DNA from 2 places in the Oceanobacillus longus genome. Region 1 is predicted to be linked to the other one. Evidence: riboswitches for the same ligand, from Rfam matches in the RefSeq annotation. Region 1 holds a riboswitch; the other holds the start of a gene.
The links. A riboswitch is a leader RNA that binds a small molecule or an ion and turns the genes downstream of it on or off. The one in region 1 is predicted to bind thiamine pyrophosphate.
Positions count from the first base shown of each region.

Region 1 (7,852 bases):
TTCTTCCGTATCATCCGTTAGTTCATTTTCCAGGGGACTTTCTTTCAATTCCTTTTCAGCTTGCTCCTGATTCCCAGCCTCTTCTGTTTCTTCCCTATTCAAGCCCGTCTTCTCTTCTTCACTACGTTGTACCGCAACTTGATCCTTCTCTTTTTCTTCGGAATTATTGTGGACCTGGTCAGCTTCTTCGCTTTCTATTCTTCCATCATCTGTTTTATTCTCACTAACAACTACGTCTTCCTCATTTATAACAGTTTTTCCTGCCTCTGTACGTGTTTCAAAGAACTTCCCTTCAGATACATTACCAAATCGATCTTCGGTATAAAATGAAAACGAATATTTCGTATCAGCTTCCAATTCTTCAGCAAGATAGGTTGTCTCCTCATCACGAGTAACAGATGTTAAAAAAGAATCATTCAAATAGACACTCACTTCAGCAAAGTCCTCATCTACCGGATTCTCCCAACTTACCAAAAGAGAATCCGAACTAGATTCAATCAGTTGCAGATTGGTAACTTCCCCTGGAGCAATTTGATCATCGGGTTTATACGTAATAAAGCCATGTCCATAGAGAGAATCTCTTCCTGAATTTCCTAAATCCTGTACGTGCTTCACTAGTTCCGCGCGAAGTTCATTATTCGTCATTTCAGGGTATTTCTGCTTTAGAATTGCGAGCATTCCTGTCACATGTGGAGATGCCTGCGATGTTCCGCTACTTGTCCCATACGAGTCATATAAATAAGTGCTAATAATATTAATTCCAGGTGCTGAGAATTCCACCTCTGGGCCTGTTGAAGAAAAACCTGTGACATTCAAACGACCGTCTACAGCAGATACGCCGATTACACTTTCATATTTTGCCGGGTGGGCAACACTATTTCCATCATTTCCACTTGCACCCACAATTAAAATTCCTGCATCATAGGCTTCTTGTAACAATTTCTCCAATGACTCACTATTTTCATCCGTACCTAACGAAAGATTTATGATATCCATGTTATTGTTTATGGACCATTCAATTGCTTCCAGTAAATCTGTTAATGTTCCTTCCCCATTACTATCCAATGCCTTCACCGCATAAAGATTAGCTTCTGGAGCAACTCCAACTACACCAATGTCATTTTTCCTTGATCCGATAATACCAGCGATATGCATCCCATGCCCATTATCATCCAGCCATTCTCCAGTATCATCGACGGTTGAATGGCCACCTGAAATAAGTAAATCAGAATGCGGGGAAATCCCTGTATCAATGATTGCAACATTAACATTTTTGCCGGTAAAACCCTCTTCCCATGCAAATGCTACACCGGTTGTTAGAATATTCCAATGTTCCGTTTCTTCCAGAATATCCGCTTCTGTAACTTCTGTGATCGTTTGGGTATTATTTGATAATTCGACTGCTGCATTTTTCTCTATGTACGCAATATCTGGATTTTCATAGAGTCCCGCTAAATCACCGCTATTCATCGTTACAGCAATTGCAGATATATTCGTAAATTCATAGTCTATTTCACTGCTTGTTTCTATAATTAATTGTTTTCCAGCTTCATTTTCATAACCGATGATTGCCTCAACCTCATTACTTGCGAAGGTGTTTACTGGGTTAAATAAAATGAAGAAAATCACAAATAACAGCAACATACTACATAACTTTGGTTTAGACAATTCTTTTAATCTCCCTCTCTATCTATCTTCCCTATAAATTTTATCAGTTATGTCGATTTTTGTCTGCAATAATATTGGAAAAAGATGCAAATTGGTGCCTGTCACTCCCCGGTTTTTGTCATAATATGTCGATAAGCAAGCTTTACTTAATTCAGCTCTGATTATTTGGAGTTTCCTATTTACATTTCCACTTTTTCAATGAAATGAAACAGAATCCTAAGGTAAAACCCAATAAACCATTCGACAAAATTCGGGGAGTGACAGGCACTGTTCGGTTTTGGTTGGTTATTTGTTTGCGTACCTTTACAACATTCTTGTTACGTGTTAAGTTTGTATTTAGAAAATTGCATAACTGTTTAGCGCTAGGGGAGCTGTTTTAAACGGCTGAGAAGAACTGTTTTGTTCTGACCCTTTGCACCCGAACTAGATAATACTAGCGTGGGGAAGTGCGGTCGACCGTGTATATCGATATTTTTTATGATGATAAATACAATGAGACTGCATTCCCTACAGGGGGATGCAGTTTTTTTAATGGAGAAAAATATAAAACAGGAGGAATGTAATATGACTAATCAAAATAAAGCATGTTCAAAGAGCTATATCGCAGGAGTAAGTTTTTCCATCCACCCAATGAGTGATCAATTCATTGAAATTATCAAGGGAGCTTTAAAAGAGGTTGACACGTCAAAGGTACATATGAAAACGGATGACGTCACAACAACGGTAAGGGGAAAACTGGTACACGTATTCGATGTAACAAAAGCGATTTTCCTTCATGCAGCAAAGACGGGTGAGCACGTGGCATTTCAGGCAACATACTCCCTCGGATGCCCCGGAGATTCGCAAGGTGAGGCATTCATGGCCGAGGATGAAACACTTCTAAATTCCAGTCTTGTAAAAGACATCAAACAATCGGTTGCATCTAAATTTTCACTTTACCCCCTTGGTGGCGGAGATTATATGGATGTCATCTATGCGCAAATCGAAGCAATGAAAAAACATGTATCCGTCTCACCAACGCATTATTCAACACGTCTGGATGGAGAGGCAGTTGCCATATTCGATGGATTGGAAAACGTTTTTCAAGCAACTGTGGAAGGTGGATCGAGTCATACCGTCATGACAGTCTCTATCTCAGCTAATAGTCCATCACATAAAGGAGATATGAAAAATGGCTAATTGGAGATTTAAGGAAATTGTTGTCATGGCAGCTTTATCTGTCGTTTTTGGGGTTGTTTACTTAGCATTTTTGCCTGTTGGTGGGGTACTCGTTGGATTTTTCGGACCAATTGGCTATGATTTCATCTTTGGTATTTGGTTCATCGTATCCATTATTGTTGCCTACATCATCCGAAAACCCGGTGCCGCATTTCTATCAGAAACCATTGCCGCGATGATCGAAGTATTAATTGGAAACGCTATTGGTCCAATGCTTATTGTGACAGGGATGGTTCAAGGGATTGGCGCGGAAGCAGTATTTGCTGCAACCCGTTGGAAAAATTATTCAGCATGGGTATTGATGGCTGCTGGGGTTGGATCTGCTGTAACTAGCTTTGTCTATGGGTATTTTATGAGTGGGTATGCTGCACTCGCCCCTGAATATGTGACCGCCATGTTTATCGTACGTATGATCAGTGGGGCATTAATCGCTGGACTGCTTGGTAAAGCATTGAGTGATGGACTCGCGCAAACTGGTGTCCTGTCAAGTTTCGCTTTAGGAAAAGAACATCGAAAGAAGAATGCAGCATGAAACCTTTTGTCGAAGTGCGTGATCTCAGCTTACGATTTGAAACGAATCAAAAAGATATTTTATCCAATGTAAATTTTGAATTGGGTCAAGGAGAAAGTGTCTTGTTACTCGGCCCAAGTGGTTGCGGAAAAAGCACGTTAACTTCCTGTTTAAACGGGCTCTTCCCACGGGAATTGGATGGGGAGATGCATGGTGATATTTTTATCGATGGGAAGAAAACGTCTAATTACAGGTCTGGTGAACTAAGCAAGCAAGTTGGCGTCGTGTTCCAGGATCCGGAAACACAGTTCTGTATGCTAACTGTAGAAGATGAAGTAGCTTTTGGACTCGAAAATATCGGTGTTTCCTATGAAGAAATGGAAGCTAAAATCGATCAATCGCTAGCACTTGTTCAGATGCTCGATTTTAAAGAATCTACCATAGCCTCACTATCCGGCGGGCAAAAACAAAAGCTTGCGCTCGCATGCATCCTTGCACTCGAACCATCCTTGCTTATTTTGGATGAACCAACAGCCAACCTGGATCCAATCGCAACAAAAGACTTAATTCAAACAATCAAAAAATTAAAGGTGAAAATTCCATTTGGATTGATCATCATTGAACATAAGCTTGATGGCTGGACAGATTTAGCGGAACGATGCCTTCTATTAAATCGTGACGGGGAAACTTTTTACGATGGCTCTTTACGAAATGCGATTAAAGATAATCGTCAGCAATTGATAGAACAAGGAATATGGCTCCCGAATGTTGCACAATATCTTATGAAAAACAAACCGGAACTGAAAGACCTTCCACTTACTGTCGAAGAATTTTCCGAGCATCCTTCAAGATGGGGGCACATCGAATTGGAAGCTGCAAAACTTGATTTCCCTGGGTCCAATACTCCCATCTTGGAAACTCGCGCTATTTTCTGGTCTGCCAATAAACAAGACATTGTAAAAGACGTTTCACTACCATTTTACGAGGGAGAGTTTGTCGCCATTGTTGGGGCAAATGGCAGTGGGAAAACTTCCCTCTCCCGGATACTGGCCGGCATCCAAAAGCCTACTTCCGGCAGTATTCTGGTAAAAGGAAATGCCTTAAATGAATGGAAGGAATCATTGTTACGGCAGGAGATTGGTTATGTTTTTCAAAACCCGGAGCATCAATTTATTACAAACACAGTCTATGATGAGGTTGCATTTAGTTTAAAAATAAAAAATGAACCTGCTGAAACAATCAAGGAAAAAGTTCACTTGATTCTGAAAACCTGTGGACTGCTTGAACTAAAAAATGAACATCCATTCTCCATAAGCCAGGGACAAAAGCGCCGGCTGAGTGTTGCGACGATGATCGTTGACGACCAATCCTTCCTGCTCCTCGATGAGCCTACGTTCGGACAGGATGCACATTCAAATGCGGAGCTGATGCACCTATTACAGCAACGTCATCAATTAGGATCAACCATTGTAATGATCACCCATGATATGGAAATCGTTGATCAATATGCAACAAGAGTAATCGTGATGAATGACGGAAGTGTTGTTGCCGATTGCCTACCAGAAAGATTATGGAAAATGGCTCCTGATAAACTGAAGGAATGGAAACTCGAACTTCCCGTTCCTATCCAGATTCAAAACATTTATGAAAAGGAAGCTTATTATGTTTCTACAACATCTTAATCCAAGTATAAAAGCATTGACAATTATGATGCTTGTTGTGTTGCTAGCTTTTATTTTTGAACCATTAACACCAATGCTATTTTTGATATGGACCATTTCAATTACATTTATTTTTGGAAAAGTGGAATGGAAGAAATATGTTCTGTATTTTATTCCTTTTGTTATTTTTGCTTTTGGAATGCTATGGACGTCTGTTATTTTTGCAGATACACCGAAAAATCAGGATGAAATCATTGTATTGCTCGGCATGGAATATCCTCGGGAATCGGTGCTAACTGCACTTGCACTTTCCATAAGGGTATTAAACGTTGCAGCACTATCACTCATGTTTATTTTTACAACAAATATTGTTCATTTTATCTTGAGCATGATGCAGCAATTAAGACTACCGCCAAAAATCGCCTATGCTGTCCTAGCTGGTTACCGATTCTTACCTATGATGCGCGACGAAATAAAAATCATCCACGATGCACATCGCGTACGTGGAGTGAATCAAGCTAAAACAATCAAGGAAAAATGGAACAACTATAAACGGTATTCCATCCCACTCCTTGCAAGCGCCATCCGAAAAGCAGAAAGAACAGCAATGGCAATGGAATCAAAAGGATTCACAGGGGATAAAAACAGAACCTTCTACCGCCAATTTACCATTAAAAAAACAGACTGGCTCTTCCCACTAATCATGCTTATCGGCTTTTTCACCGCCCTACTAGTCTCTTAAGGAAGCACGGGGACGGTTCTCTTGCTTCCATTTGGGTTTAACGCGCTAAGGTGCATTGAGAGTGGTGGCTGTTTCGAGTGGCTCATGCTATGGGGGCTATCGTTTATTCTACTTCTCGATTGCTCAAGACACGAACGCGATCGCTTTTCCTTATTACCAAGCGCTCAGTCGTCGTGCTAATAATCGCTATTACTATAGCCAAACAACCTAAACAACAAAAAAACGCCAGCACTATCCGTATGCAGAATAGTGCTGGCGTTTTTTAATATATTCGGAAGCAAAAGAACCGTCCCCATGCTTCCATTTTCGACAAAAATCGGGGAGTGACAGGCACCCCTATCTTGGTATGATTGGTAATAGTACATGGGATGGGTGGTCTTGATCATGATAAATTTGTTGATTAGATTCCACCATTTCCGTTGAATCAATGGTTGTTTTCCCTGTTCCTGGGTTCACATCGAAACGTGGGTAGCTGCTTGATGAGATTTCTATCCGAATGGAGTGTCCAGCTAAAAACACATTGCTTGTCGCCCACATATCTATGTCTAACTCTACAATTTCAGCCGTTGAATGATTTTCTTCGATATTGCCGTCGCGATATTTTGCACGTATAACGCCATCAGTCAGGTTATAGGCAGTTCCGTCAGGGAAAACGTCAATTAATTTCACGACGAAATCTGTATCTTTGGCATCATATGCAGCCCACAGTTTCATTTTTATCCATCCTGTCACTTCCACAGGAGCATCCAAGGCTTTTGTAGTGTAAGTTAGTACATCATCCCGTTTTTCAATCTCGCGCTGATCATACGGACCTGCACCTCTGCCGTTATAAAATAATACACCGCCACCATGTGTTGGGACAGGATTATTCGGATCATGCACATACGAATCAGGAGCCTCTTTACTTGGTTCTGTTTCAGATAGTGTTCCAGCCTCATGTAGGTAATACGGTGTATATGCTGTCCGCTCCAGTGGCCAATTTTTTTCGGAACGCCATTTATTTTCTCCCATAACAAATATTTTCACAGGATCTTCATCTGCAGGAAGTTGCTCAGAACCTGCTTTTAACCAATAATCAAACCACTTTATATGCAGACCGGTTATATCCTCTTTTCCTTCTATGGAAGTACCCGCACTATTTATTCCAAAATTACGCTCGCCAAGTTCTGAAGAAAACATGCCATGCCCCCATGGTCCAATGATCAATTTCTGATTATTGGTTGACCCTTTCATCGTTTCAAAATTGTGGATCGTAGCATCTAAAAAGTTATCATACCAACCTGCAAGATGATACGCTGGGACACCTAATTCACTTGGATTTCCTTTAAAAGAGATTTGATCACGTGAGCGTTCTGTAAATTCCTGTTGTAAGTATTTATTAAAAAACTCTACCAGTTCCGGATGCTTTTTGATTGGTGGCCATTCCTTCACTGGTTTAAACGAATGCCAGTCATTTATATGATCCAAATCATTTGTTATTTCCTTTATGGTATTGGTATATTGCTCGGATGACTGTTTGCGCTTTAAATAATCTGCTGCTACAGAATCCAATACCCATGTTTCCGTAGAGGCCAGCATATGTACCCCATTCTGTATAAATGCATCTCCGAATATATGTCCTGTCATTGCTGGGAAAATTGCTTTTAACGATGGGGGTTGCTCCATTAATGCATACAATTGTGTAAAAGCATAATAAGACAATCCGAACATGCCTAGATTCCCATTGGCATACGGAAGTGCAGCTGCCCATTCAACGGTGTCATACCCATCTTTCAATTCCTGGACAAACGGGTCAAATTCTCCCTCAGAAGCAAATCTACCCCGCACATCCTGAATGATAACCACATAACCACTCATCGCCATCCGAATCGGATCAATATAACGATGTGAGAAATTTGGAAGGTTTTTATCATAAGGAAGTCTGGTAAGCAATACTGGATATTCCCCTTCATTACTTGGACGATAAATATTGGCATAGAGCTTCGTACCATCCCGCAACGTACATGCTACTTCCCGATCTACAATAATCTGGACATTTTCTTTTAATTCACT
Region 1 is NZ_JBHSAO010000004.1:55,997-63,848, forward strand. Features, by position in the region: gene ACFOUV_RS06940 (S8 family serine peptidase) at 1-1,668, opposite strand, end outside; TPP riboswitch at 2,023-2,130, shown strand; gene ACFOUV_RS06945 (YkoF family thiamine/hydroxymethylpyrimidine-binding protein) at 2,233-2,847, shown strand; gene ACFOUV_RS06950 (ECF transporter S component) at 2,840-3,418, shown strand; gene ACFOUV_RS06955 (ABC transporter ATP-binding protein) at 3,415-5,079, shown strand; gene ACFOUV_RS06960 (energy-coupling factor transporter transmembrane component T family protein) at 5,060-5,800, shown strand; gene ACFOUV_RS06965 (CocE/NonD family hydrolase) at 6,137-7,852, opposite strand, start outside.

Region 2 (7,852 bases), on a different contig from region 1:
CACTTTGTGGCAAGTAGTCCTGCGTGGATGCAACGAGATCAAATAATAATGCAGGTCCCTCTTCTACCCCTAAAATAATTCCAGAGAAATCAGGACTCCCTAAAAAGAAGAAGCCAGCAATTGGAATTACAGGTCCCATTGCTTTAAATGCAAATACAAATCCATCTGTTATGTGATTCGTAACATAATCCAGAGCATGATGTTTACCAAAAGCGATGGTGGAAAGTAATAATAAGATAACTGCAACACCACCGACAAATGCTGCTCCATCTCCTCCAACCAGACCACTGTCTCCAGAAAAGAGTTTACTGTACATCATAAAAATCACGACACCAAGTAAGGAGATAGGGACAGCAATTGCAAAGACTTTGCTCCAAGTATTAAGATGAGCCGTTCGTACTTTATTTTTTGAACCTTCAGCAGTTTGGAGCTTTTGTAGTTCGATTTCATTTAGAGGATCATTTATTGAACGAATCGATTTCCGATAGAATAGATAGGCTAAAAGAATAGCCACCCCTCCGGCAATCAAGGATAGTACCAATGCTTTATCAGCAACAGAACCAACATCGATGCCAGCCGATGCAGCAGACAAGCTCGGGGCAACCTGAACAATATAATCTGATGACAGCGCCATTCCTTGTCCGGCTATTGCAATCGCAACTGCTGCGGTCATTGCTGGTAATCCTGCTCTTACTGCTGCAGGTACAAGCAATGCACAAATCAATGGAACTGCTGGTGTCGGCCAGAAAAACAAGGAAATAACATACGTTACAGTGATTAGGACAAAAAAGGACACATGCCCATTTACCATCATCTTTTGAATAGGTTGAATCATTCTGACATCTGCCCCTAAATCACGTAGCGAATGCAAGAGGGCCAGCATAAACGTGATGATTAAAAAGATACTGAATAATTCTTGAGCAGCAACTAAATTCGCATTAAATATTGCGGTAAAACCATCAATAATATTTCCTTTATATACAAAAGCGATTACGAATGTGCCAAGTAACGTTGGTAAAACAACTCCTTTGCGGAAGACCATTGTAACAATAATAATTAAAGTAAATAATCCATACAACAGATGGGGTATTGTTAAATCCATTCATCCTCTTCCTTTCTTCGATTGTGCTATAGCCTATGCATAATCGAAGAGAAACGCTACCAGATTCCAAATCACTATGATGTTTATTTCTATAATGAGCGGGAATAAAACAAGTAACAACAAAGGAGGAATTATTTTATGAAACCTTTTATTAGAGAATATATAAATGAAGAACAATTAAAAACGGATGTAAACAAACTACAAGCTCGCGGAGTAAAGAAGGGTGATATCTATCTACTCACACACGATGATGAGAGAACTGGCCGTTTAGCCGACGGATCAGAAACTAATACGATCGGTATGAAAGAAATGGATTTTAGTAGTGCTGTAGGAAATATGTTTAACAGCCAAGGGGACGAATTACGTACAAAACTAGAAGAAATGGGCTTCTCCAAAGCAGAGGCAGAGAATTACGAAGAGGACTTGGACGACGGAAAGATTCTGCTAATGGTTACTAATCATGACAACGTAGAAAACTTCATATTATAATGCCACAGGGATAACCTAATCAACAAGGTTGTCCCTTTCTCATGTATTCAAAAATAAGATACTCAACTTTCGCACCATTAAAATAAGTTCGAGCATTTAACTGGTTTAAATTTAGAATGTTTCTAATAATCCCCTTGCTAAACTTGATTAAAACAAGGCTGTTTTTCGTACTGTTTATAGCCTTTTAATCATCGCAGAGTTGAGATAAAATGCGAAGTAGGACAAGTAACTTCGGCGACCGCTCTGGTAAATATACTTCGCTTTCCGTGGGCGGCTGGTGAGCCCTCCTCGTGCTTCGCACTGCGGGGTCTCACCGATGCCTTTCCTCCCACAGGAGTCTTCGTATATTTACCAGAGCTAGTTTTAAGCTTGCAATTGATTAACACCTTAGTGATTGATATAAAAACCGGATCACACAGATTCAACAGTCCGGGTGAGCGGAGGGCGGTGACTCCTGCGGGAACAGCACGTGTCCGAAGACCCCGCAAAGTGGGTTTCTCGAGGAGGCTGAGGCCGTGCCCGCGGAAAGCATCCGTCCAGAGCGATCCCGGACGGCGGGAAAAGCACTTACTTATAGAAATCAAATCAACCAGCAGTTACTTCGTAGTTTATATAAAATCCGACGATAAAAGAGGGAAATTAACGAAAAGATCCTTGAATATAGATGTATCCAGACTGCACAGCGCAAACAGTTAATCCAAAGTCAACTTAAACAGTGTAGCTCCAGTCCTCCTAATTCTATCAAGGCTTATTTATCCATTTCATTCTGCGAAAGTTGAATAAGATAGAAAACAAGAATTGAAAGACTATTTCTTTTCTTTCCTATTCATACAGTCATTACATATTAACTTCCCATTTTCTTGAATACCATTAAAAAAACCACTCTCACAATATATATTTTTCTTACATGATGTACACGTCCCTATTAATTCACGCATATGATCAACCTCCAATAAATATAAGGTAACCTCATTGATTATGAGGTTACCTTATTGTGAGCGAATATACAATACTTCTAAGCTACGTTCAATAATGTTCTAGGTTGTTTATGGAACAAGAAGAACACAATAACCGTACATAAAATGAAGGATGGAACCATGTAAGAACCATTATAAATTAATGAATATAACCATGCAGGTTGTCCTTCAATTGCGGAGCCGAAGAATACGAGCCCTGCTACATAGTGAGCAATAAATCGTAATGTAGACCCCAATAATACCCCTAGCGTGATATAAGTAAGATATTTCTTTGTTTCACCTGACTTTACTGCCTGTTGAATTCGATTGGCAAAAATACCGGCAAAGCCTATGACTGTAAAGGCTAGCGCGTAATCAATAAATCCTTGTAATGGTGTTAAAATATATGCTGTTCCGGTTGCAACTTGTAATACTCCCCACAAAAACCCAGAAAGCAGACCACCTTTTAACCCCCAACGAAATGCAACTATAAATACAGGAATCATTGCAAAAGAAATCGACCCACCCTGAGCCCATATTTTAAATGATAATGGTAAGATATCCAAAAGTAATGCCAATGCAGTAAAAATGGATACTTCAACTAAGAATAAAATTCGTTTTGACCTCAACTGTATTACCTCCCTTTTAAATTTCCACGCAAAAAAGCAATGCCGAGGGGAAGCTTCCTGATGGGGGAATCCGCTCACATTGCTTTTTAATCCATCAAAAAAACCACCAATCCCTACGCTAGTACTAACTAACAGGTTCAAAGGGTCTGAACAAAATGTTCACTCTCAGCCAAATGGCTCCCCCTGTAGGCTTTTATTCTATATGCTTCATTTGTTATGTGTATTGTACCTTATTATCAAGAAAATAACAATCTCTTGTAATCCATAAAACGATAAAAATTATGTTTCAAATCGAAGAGTAAGGGAACATTAAAGTATTCCTACCTTTTATTAAATTAATTTAAACTTAATTCATTTATTTTTAATTAAAAACACTTGACTTTAAACACATATCAATTTATACTAGGTAACAGAAAGTAACTATCGGGTTACAGAAAATTATTTGGAGGGATTTATAATGACAAAAACAGTTTGGACAGTTGACCAAGTCCACAGTGAAGTTGGTTTCTCAGTAAAACACATGATGATTTCAAAAGCTAAAGGCACATTCGATTCATTTGATGCTGTAATTGAAGCAGACGTAGAAAATTTAACAGATTCTAAAGTAGAAGTAACTGTAGATACTGCAAGCGTGAATACACGTAATGAAGATCGCGATAATCATTTACGCTCAGGAGATTTCTTTGATTCAGAAAACTACCCTAAAATGACTTTCGTTGCTACAGATATCAAGAAAAAATCATCTCATGATTATGAAGTAAGTGGTGATTTAACAATTAAAGGGACTACTAAACCTGTTACGCTTGATGTTACATTTGAAGGTCAAAGCAAAGACCCAATGGGCGGAGCTACAGTAGCTGGTTTTAGTGGCAAAACATCCATTAACCGTAAAGATTTCGGCCTTACTTGGAACGCAGCAGTTGAAACTGGTGGCGTACTTGTTGGTGAAGATGTTAAAATCAACTTTGAGCTTGAGCTTCATAAACAAGCATAATAACCGACCATATTTAAAAGCTGTATTTCCTTTGTGAAATACAGCTTTTTGTATAGAATTGACTTATATTATTATTGGAGGTAATTCAATATGATTGTCTATTATGATAGTTACTGCAAAATCTGTACAAATTCTTCAACCATTTGGAAAAGGCTCGATTGGAGAAATAAGCTTACATTCGATTCATTTCGGAATATGAAAGATTATCCACTTGAAATGGAAAAGAGTCTTCATGTTAAATATAATAATCGATGGTACAAAGGGTATTCAGCAATAATTCAAATAGCTAAAATGCTCCCACTCTTATGGGTTCTCGTGCCATTCATGTATATTTTCAAGTTCATTGGACTCGGAAACATTATTTATAAACTGGTTTCTAATAATAGAAGACTTGTCCCTGTTAATCAGTGTGCAGACGGAGATTCGTGTCAAATCAATCCTCACTCCCGTTAAAGTACTCCACAGTATCTGAGGAGTGTACGGTGACATTCATTTGGCCATTCTCTGATTTGGCACGAATTAAAATCGGCTCGTTATACAGGTTCTTAAAAACAAAATCAGGGCCCCACCAGCTTACGGTTGCGTCCCTTCCTGGTGGAACATAGGGAACTCGTCTGCTATGGGCATATCTTTCCACTATTTGAACACCTTTTAGATCTACTGCATTATAAAGCGTGGAAGAAACCTGACAAATACCACCACCAATATCCTCGGAGAGTTCTCCCTTTACAATGACTGGCGCTTGTTTATACCCTCTTTCTGTTGTTCTTTCACCTACTACACCATTAAAGGAAAATGTTTCCCCCGGAAATACAACCGTGTTATTGATAGCTTCTGCAGCTAAAGCTATATTGTGAGATCTTTCTGAATTGCTTTGTTTATAGAAGGTGACATATCTCCCAAGCTCTTTCATACTAACTTCCCTTAAGAGTCCCTGATCTACTTTTGGATAAACAGAAGTTTTCGGAACTTTTAGTTTTCCTTTTTTATCACTATAATATAATTTTCTGAATAAACGATTGAATTCTCTCCTATCTAAAGTAACCCCCAATTTTTCCTTTATTATTGTACCGTCTTTATTAAATTGCGCATCCTGAGCTTCTTTATAGATGACTTCGTCCAGGCTGTCCATTAAATTTATTAGTTTATATTCATCAATTAAAGCGTGATCAATCAAATCTAATCCGTATTGTTGAATTTCTACGGTATCTAATGTGATTTCATTATTATTAATAATAACATTAGCATCTTCGGCATTCACCGAAAGGCTTGCTACCAGTAGAACTGACAAAAAAGTAAACACGCTCACACCTCCTATGGATAGTATGAAGCAAACCTGATAATTCCATTCTGGGGTAGAAAGAATTCGTTAATTCTACCCTAAAATAATAAACACCATCCAAAATGGATGGTGTTTATTATTTATCTGAAATCTCTATTGTCTTCTAAATAATCACTTGCAAGACGGTATCCTACGATAGATGCCAGTACAAGTATTAATCCATATAAAGTCTTTTTCATTAATTAGTTACCTCCTTAGTTCTGGAGCTTATTTATATTCAAATTTACTTCCAATTCTTAGAAAGGACGGAATTTCCCTTTTTTAAGTACTGCTTTCGCTCCGCCGACCATAAATAGGGAACGATCATCAACTACTTTCTTCATTGCTGCTGCTGATTTTCCTCGTATTTTATTACCATCAAGGATATTTCCAATTCCATCAGTAACTCCAAGAGATGCAACAGTTCCTTTGTTATGGAATACAAAATCTTGTAAAGGTTGATTGCGTAGTAATGCTGCAATATTATCCGCAGCTACTGTACCTTCTTGTGTAGCCAATTGGCCTGTTGGTGGATATGGACGACCGGATTCTTTATCCATAACCCATGAACAGTCTCCGAGAACAAAGATATTTTCTTCTCCTGGTACTCTTAAATCTGCATCTACATTTACTTTACCTTTAACTAATTCGAAACCGGATTTAGCTAGAACTGGGTTACCAGTAACACCGCCAGTCCAAATAACGGTACCAGCTTTAATTAATTCTTTATCATCTCCAACGATAAAACCTTCTGGAGTTGCTTCTTTAATCGGTGTTCCAATTCTGAATTCCACACCACGATCTTCAAGCGATTTTTTCGCATATGTAACAAGATCTTCGTCAAACATCGGTAAAATAGATGGTGCTGCTTCCACATTGATGATACGTGCTTTACTGCGGTCAATATCATATTTTTTGCAAAGTTGAGGAACTTTTTCAGCTAATTCCCCTACGAATTCGATTCCAGTGAAACCACCGCCACCAACAAGAATGGTCAGTTCATCTTCATTCGGATTTTCTTCTGAAGCATATTTGGCAAATTGATATTCAATATGCTCGGCAATTAGGCGACTTGAATCAATATCAGTGATTGCAAAGGCATTTTCTTCCATACCCGGAATTCCGAAAGTATTGGATACCCACCCTAGAGCAATTACTAAATAATCATATGAAACTTCACTATTTTCCAGCACTACACGTTGCTCGTCTTTTTTCACTTCAAGAACACTATCATAAATTAAACGAACCTTTTTCGGATTCACTGCATCAGTAAGCATAAAACGCGCCTGATTTGGATTGATTGTTCCTGCAGCCACTTCATGTAACCACGTACTTTCATAGTGATAATTATGTTTGTTAATTAATACAATTTCTGCTTCTTCTGGTGATAGTTTTTGTGCTAAACGTCTGGATGTAACAAGGCCAGCATAACCAGCACCGAGTACAACTATTTTTGGTTTACTCATAAATATTTTCCATCCTTTCTTTTCCCCTTGAAAATCAGGGATAATAAGCGCTTTCAACAATTAAACATACTATAAAGTCATAAATCGCTTAAGTCAATTAGAATTTTAGTCATTACTTCATTATAATATCAAACTTTTTGTGAATACGCTAATAAACGAAACTTTTTTTCATCAAAATTTTTTTAAACTTTGCCCCCATAGCCTCAATCGATCAAATAGGTCTTACCGTTATTTCATTTACATTCACATAGCTTGGTTGGGTAGCTGCATAGACAACTGCTCTAGCTATATCGTCTGTTTGTAAAGGTTCCCGATCTGTAGGAAGTCTTTCCGAATTACGCTCCGTTTCAACCATACCTGGTGATATATTTGTTATTCTCACACCTGTTCTGGCCAATTCTTTTTCAAGACCAGATGAAATTGCCCGTACTGCGAATTTCGTAGCACTATAGACCGTACTTTTCTTTGTAACTTCATGACCAGAAACCGAGGAAATATTAACAATGTGGCCAGCAGACTTTTCAATCATACCCGGCAATACTGCATGGATTCCATACAATACACCTTTAATATTGACATCAATCATTTGATCCCATTCTTCTACGTTTGCTTCTCTTACAACACCATTACCTACTAATCCTGCATTATTCACATAAATATCGATGTCCCCAATAACTTCTCTCGCTTTCTTCACCATGGATTCAACATCTTCTTGATTGGAAACATCGGTTGGAACACCAACTGCTTTCCCTTTGCCGCCATTGTTTATCTGATTTACTATCGCATCTAGCTTGTCCTTTCTACGTGCCGCAACAACGACATTTGCACCTTCCTCCGCCAAATGCTTGGCAATTGCTGTTCCAATTCCACTGCTTGCTCCGGTTACGATTGCATT
Region 2 is NZ_JBHSAO010000008.1:34,294-42,145, forward strand. Features, by position in the region: gene ACFOUV_RS10845 (hypothetical protein) at 1-1,102, opposite strand, end outside; gene ACFOUV_RS10850 (general stress protein) at 1,241-1,591, shown strand; gene thiT (energy-coupled thiamine transporter ThiT) at 2,607-3,176, opposite strand; TPP riboswitch at 3,269-3,370, opposite strand; gene ACFOUV_RS10860 (YceI family protein) at 3,634-4,170, shown strand; gene ACFOUV_RS10865 (thiol-disulfide oxidoreductase DCC family protein) at 4,261-4,623, shown strand; gene ACFOUV_RS10870 (VanW family protein) at 4,604-5,473, opposite strand; gene ACFOUV_RS10875 (NAD(P)/FAD-dependent oxidoreductase) at 5,749-6,957, opposite strand; gene ACFOUV_RS10880 (SDR family oxidoreductase) at 7,169-7,852, opposite strand, start outside.
Region 2: it holds a riboswitch for thiamine pyrophosphate, as region 1 does, so the genes downstream of both, thiT (energy-coupled thiamine transporter ThiT) here and ACFOUV_RS06945 (YkoF family thiamine/hydroxymethylpyrimidine-binding protein) in region 1, are expected to answer to the same signal.